Regions from separate parts of the Desulfosarcina variabilis str. Montpellier genome, predicted to be linked through region 1. Evidence: riboswitches for the same ligand, from Rfam matches in the RefSeq annotation. Region 1 holds a riboswitch; the other holds the start of a gene.
What was found. Region 1 has a riboswitch for cobalamin ahead of Dvar_RS32255 (MFS transporter). Riboswitches for the same ligand answer to the same signal wherever they lie in the genome.
Positions count from the first base shown of each region.

Region 2: another riboswitch for cobalamin. It lies ahead of acsC (acetyl-CoA decarbonylase/synthase complex subunit gamma); the one in region 1 lies ahead of Dvar_RS32255 (MFS transporter).

Region 1 is NZ_CP159846.1:7,138,567-7,141,726, reverse strand. It holds gene Dvar_RS32260 (helix-turn-helix domain-containing protein) at 1-695, shown strand, start outside; cobalamin riboswitch at 1,017-1,223, shown strand; gene Dvar_RS32255 (MFS transporter) at 1,395-2,648, shown strand; gene Dvar_RS32250 (helix-turn-helix domain-containing protein) at 2,952-3,160, shown strand, end outside.
Region 2 is NZ_CP159846.1:5,422,899-5,426,058, reverse strand. It holds gene cbiD (cobalt-precorrin-5B (C(1))-methyltransferase CbiD) at 1-227, opposite strand, end outside; gene mltG (endolytic transglycosylase MltG) at 224-1,237, opposite strand; cobalamin riboswitch at 1,420-1,631, shown strand; gene acsC (acetyl-CoA decarbonylase/synthase complex subunit gamma) at 1,853-3,160, shown strand, end outside.

The DNA.
Region 1 (3,160 bases):
ATGGAACCAGTTGCATGAGCATGGATGTGCCGCACCGCCAGGTGGGTATCGTTATTTCACCGGAAGGGCTTCGCTCCTATTTTGAAGATGACTTGAACGCGATTGATCCGGTGATGCGGGGCATCCTGGAGGAACGGCAGGATGATCTTTTTTACCACCTGCATATGATAACGCCGGCCATGCGTACAGCATTGCAGCAACTACTTGGTTGTCCTTTCGGCGGCATGACCCGTAAGCTTTTCTTTGAGAGCCGGGCCCTGGAACTGATCGCCCATCAACTCCACCAGATTTCGACTGACCGGCATCAACCGTCACCAGACTGGCATCGCCTGCACCCGAACGATCGGAAAAGCACTGAACGGGCCAGGGAACTTCTGGTCAGCAACTTGGAAAACCCGCTGGGGTTGGGACAGCTTGCCAGGGAGGCCGGTATGTCCCATCCGAAACTAAACCGTTGTTTCCGTGAGATATACGGCATGACAGTGTTCCAGTATCTACGCAACGAAAGGCTCAACCGGGCTAGAGAAATGCTTGGCAATGGTCTTAACGTCACCGAGACCGCCTACGCCGTGGGGTACGATAGCCTCAGCCATTTTTCCCAGGCTTTTAAAAAACAGTTCGGCGCCTCTCCCAGCAGGTGCATGGGCACAGGTTCGATGTCGCACCAAATAACCATCGGCTCAGCAATGGTATGAGCACAACCCAGCTTGGCACTCCGCGGCCGACGGCAACTCCCAATCAATTCAGAGTCGATATGCCACCATCAATTGGGAAGGGGGGCATTGAAGCAGGCATGGTTTCTGGTCGAATGGCGGCTGGCGGCGGTGATGCTTCTGCTTTTCTGCATTGCCGCACCTGTCCAGAAGTGGAATATTGCGGCCGCTGAATGATATCCTTGCAGTTCTTTACAAAACTTAAGGTAGAGATGACTGACTGTTGATTCCCTTGTTGCTGGACTGGACATCTGCAGAAAATAAAAATGATTGACATCGGACAATATGAGATGTTTAAACATTAACGTTTTTAATTTCGCAGGTGTTCGTAATAACTGAAGAGGGAATCCCGTTAAAGTCGGGAGCGGACCCGCCGCTGTAACACATATGCTTTGACTGGTTCAAAGCGGGCATCTCGGCAACTCGTGTCACTGTTTGGCAATGCCCAAATGGGAAGGCCGTCGAGATGGATGTGGAGCCAGAAGACCTGCCTGCGGATTGGTTTGGAATTGCTCCCGGGTAAGGAGTTATTTAAACCTATTGTTGCGCCGTCAGGGATTGAATACGGAATCCCCGTTTCCATTGTATTGTGGAAGCGGGGATTTTTCTTTTTGATGAAGTATCAATGTGTTGTTTCTCTCAGAGGCTTCTCACATTCTTGATCGCAAAGGTGCAGTTGATATGGAAACGACGGCAGAACGAATGACCCGCAAACCACTGAGCACCTGGCTGCTGCTGGCCAGTCTCTACATGACCCAGCATTTTGGGTTGGGTTTTTTCTGGATCGCATTGGTGGCGATTATGCGCCGCCAAGGGGTCCCCCTGGAACGGTTGGGGGTAATCTATCTTCTGGGGCTTTTCTGGGTGATCAAGTTCCTGTGGGCGCCCTTGATTGACCGTTATGGCTTCTCCCGGCTCGGCCATTATCGTGGCTGGTTGCTGTTGACCCAGACCGGGATGGTGTTGTGTCTGGTCGTCATCGGCTGCTTCGACATCGCAACGCAATTTAACGCTGTTTTTGCCGGATGCGCCGTATTGGCCTTTTTCTCATCAACCCAGGATATCGCCACTGATGGATTGGCCTGCCGATTGCTTTCCGCAAAAGAGCGCGGCCTGGGCAACGGCATCCAGTCCGCGGGTGGGATGCTCGGCAACCTGTTGGGAGGCGGCGCTGTTTTGATGGCATACCCTCATATCGGATGGAAGGGATGTCTGGCCATCCTGGCATTGGGCACGTCGGTCTCCCTGTTCCAGGTGCTGTGCTTTCGGGAAAAGACATATTCTATTGGTTCCAAAGATAACCACGCGCTGTTGCGCCGATTCTTGAGTTTCTGGCAACTCCCCGGGAACAAACAATGGCTTTTATTGCTGTTAATCTATCCGGTTGGCAGCGCCCTGGCCTATGCCCTGATAACACCGATACTGGTCGACACGGGATGGTCCATGGAGCGTATTGGCATGGTCATGAATGTATTGGGATCCGCCCTTAGCGTGTCAGCCTCTCTTTCCACGGGTTGGCTCCTGCGGCATTGGTCGCGTTTTTCTGTTCTGATCGTTACGGCCATTGCCCAGGTGGTCAGTTTGCTGGCCCTGACATTGCCGCTGATTGGCCCTCCGGATGATTTGCGTATTCATTGTGCGGTGGGTGCGTATTTTCTGATCCAAGGCGCCTTGTCGGCCCTGATGAACACAATGATGATGGATCATGCTTCCCTGACGAGCCCTGCTACCGACTTTACCCTGCAGTATAGCGTGTACTCGCTGGTGATGTTTATCGCGGCGGCCGGCAGCACGGCATTGGCCGGATATCTGGGCTACCTTGCGGTGGTGATGGTGGCTTGCGCGTTTGCATGCCTGGCGCTTGGGCTTTCACTGTATTTCAAGAGGCCTGTGGAAGAAGGGATCGGCCATGTGGCATTGGGGGATGTGTATTGACTGTTGATCGATACGCAAAAAGGTGACTATGTGAATTAAGGAAGCTGCATTTGGAATCGAATTCTGTAAGCATCGGATCATCGGCATGGCCGGAAAATTTAAAGGTTGACAATGCCGACAGTGATTTGTAGTTAGAAAAGTCTAATTATCTTTTACAACTCTTATATCTGCGGACGGCTCTTGGTATGTGTGACGTGAAGATGATTGTGAAGCGCCTCCAGGGGGACTTCAACCGGCAATTTTTATCTCAGATTTTGAAGACCTTATCATCATGTCGAATTGGAAGCAGATCGGATAGTTCAAATGGCCATGCTCGATCATATTCGCTACACCCATAACGACGGCTTATCTTCACCGTCGGCGTTGGTGGATATCAGGCAGGACAATCCGGAGCGTTTTGAGTGTTACTGGAATGGATCCGGTGATCTCGGCGAGTTCCGGATCTCCAGAACCAAAATAAGGCCGGGTTTCGATGTCTGGGCCTGTGATTGCCTGTTTCGTGAGAATATCCA
Region 2 (3,160 bases), 1.7 Mb from region 1:
TCGGGATCATCGCCGGCATCCTTGATGATCGTTACACGGGCCTTATTCGGGGAAACTTGCGTGCAGCCATGCACGGCGATACGGATCGGCTCACCAGTCAGAAACCGGATGGTTACCGATGCCGGCGTCTGGCCGGTGAGTAAAAATAGAAGTCCGGCCTTGGCGGCAGCAGCTGCCGCGGCGCCCGTGGTAAACCCGGAGCGGAGTTTTTCAGGTGGCTTTTTCACCGTCTTTTCCTTAGTTGGTACTTGCGCACAGCGGCGTTGTGTTCTTTGATGGTGGCCGAAAACTGGTGCGTGCCGTCTTTTTTGGAAACGAAGTAAAGATAGTCGCTTTGGGCCGGGTAAAGGGCTGCCTGCATGGCTGCTTTGCCCGGGCTGGCAATCGGGCCGGGAGGCAGGCCTTTTATCTTATAGGTATTGTAAGGGGTATAGGTTTCAAGGTGGCGGCGCTTGATATTGCCGTCAAAATCGGGAATCCCGTAAATCACCGTGGGGTCGGTTTCAAGACGCATTCCTTTTTCTAAACGATTGTGAAAGACCGAAGAGATCAACGGGCGTTCTTCAGGGGCGCCGGTTTCTTTTTCGATGATCGAGGCCAGGGTTACCACCTCATGCACGCTCATGCCCATCTCTTTGGCCCGGGTTGCCCATTCCGTGGAAAAGGCGCTTTGAAACTGTTTGACCATGGTGGCGATGATGGTTTTGCTGTGCATCCCGCTGGGAAAGTAATAGGTGTCCGGGAACAGATAGCCTTCCAATGTATCGGCGTCAATCCCCAGGTCTTTGGCAACCTGCGGATTACGGGTGGCGGCGAGAAACTCCGCTTCCGGGGCCAGTCCGGCAGCGGCAACAGCGCTAGCGATCTGGACCAGGTTGAATCCTTCGGGAACGGTAACGCGGTAAAGGTGAACCCGCCCTTTGACCAATTGCCCCAGAATCTGCCTTGGTGTCATCGCGGTGGAGAGAAAATATTCCCCCGCCTGAAGCCGTTTGTCCTGTTTTTCAAGCCGGACGAAAATGGTAAACCGCAGAGCATTGGAGATCAGCCCTTCCTGCTCCAGCACCCGCGCCGTTTGCCTCAGCCCCTGGCCTGTGGGGATGGTAAACAATTTCTCTTTCCCCGGTGCTGCCCCAGACTGATCGGCCCATGACATGAGATGGTGGTACGACAGTCCCACGCCGCAAAGCGCCATGATAATAAGGACCATGCATGCGATAACCAGTTTTTTTACCATACCTTTTTCTGCCTTTTTGGGTAACGTGAGCCCCGAATCCATAAAACATAAGGCATGTCATCGAGGCTTGTCAAAGCACAAGTCACCGATCAGAATCAGCCATTGGATTAAGATCCTTGATACAGAAAACCGATTTTTGTATTGACATGCCGCCGCTGCCTTTCTAATAGACAAATCGTTGTTTTAAGATATTGCTCACAGGTGCTCCACCGGAGATAATAGGGAATCCCGTGCGAATCGGGAGCGGACCCGCCGCTGTAACACACGTGCTTTTGAGGGCTATACTGAAAGGCACGCTTTTTGGCAAGTCAAGTAAGGCCACTGTTTATCGAACGGGAAGGCCGCCAGAAAGGAAAGTGAAGCCAGAAGACCTGCCTGTGATGATCGCTGTACAGACTCTCGGGATTCAGGGGGCTGCGGCATCAATACCATTGCCAGGGATAAAAAACGGAAATCCCCGTGTCCATTTTGGGCACGGGGATTTTTAGTTAGGCGGGTCCGCCGGTGAACACCTCAAAGCGACATCTTTAGGATCGTGGCAACGATCCATTGGGTAACGATGGTCGTTCAAGTTAACGATGAACAGAAGTTCATCAAAAAGGAGAGGAGTTCAACATGGCACTGTCAGGAATGGACATCTACAAACTATTGCCCAAGACCAATTGTCGGGAGTGCGGACTGGCCACTTGTATCGCTTTCGCCATGAGTCTGGCGGCGGACAAAATCGAGCTTTCCGCCTGTCCGTATGTTTCGGATGCGGTTAAAGAAAAGCTGGCTCAGGCCGAGGCACCGCCGATCAGGCCGGTTACCATTGGCAGGGGTGACTTGGCTTTTAAAATCGGCGGCGAGTCCGTCATGTTCCGGCATGACAAGCGGTTCAACAATCCGACCGGTCTGGCCATGCGAATAGCTGACACCATGGCCGACGCTGACGTAAAGGACCGGCTGAAGCGGTTTGGTGAACTTCGTTATCAGCGTATGGGGTGCCTTTTGGGCGCGGACTTGCTGGCTATCGATGGCCAATCCAAGGATCCTGATAAATTCGTCGCGCTGATTGAAAAAATTACCCGGTGTAGTGATGCCAGGCTGATTCTGATGAGCGATGATCCCGTGGTCATGGCCGCCGGTCTGGCCTGCTGCGCCGAATCGAAACCCCTGATCTATGCGGCAACAGCGGACAATGCCGAATCCATGGCCGAGCTGGCCGTCAAACACGCCTGTCCACTGGTCGCGAAGGCCAAAGGGCTTGCCGAACTGGGCGAGCTATCCGGGCGGCTAACGGATGCCGGTGTGAAAGAGATCGTTATGGATCCCGGCGTACGGACACTTAAAGAGGCGTTCGCCGACCAGATCCACATCCGCCGTGCGGCCATCCATCAAGCCATCGGTACCTTGAGTTATCCGACCATCACCTTTCCCTGTGAGATGACCAACGACCTATCCATGGAAACGCTGATCGCAGCTACATTTATCGCCAAATACGCCGGTATCGTGGTGCTTTCCGATCTTCAGGGAGAAAGTCTTTATCCGCTGCTCATGGAGCGCATGGCGCTTTTCAGTGATCCCCAGGAGCCGATGATGACCCCCGAGGGCGTATACGCAATCGGTGAGCCGGATCGTCATGCACCGCTAATCCTTGCATCGTCCTGGGCCTTGACCTATTACAATCTCTCCCTGGCGGCGGAGGTCTCGCGTATACCGGTTTTTCTCTGCTTCGAGCGGATCACCGAGCCGGATGTCATGTGTTGGTGCCACCATTGTCTACACAGCACCCACAAGGGAAAATTCGTTGCCGAAAACACGGTCCGGTTCGTCAAGAAATGCAAGCTGGAGGAACGGGTGGACCATCGAACACTGGTGATTTCCGCCCGCAACGCCGAGTTCAAGGCCCAACTGGAAAACGCCCTGCCGGAGTGGGAGATC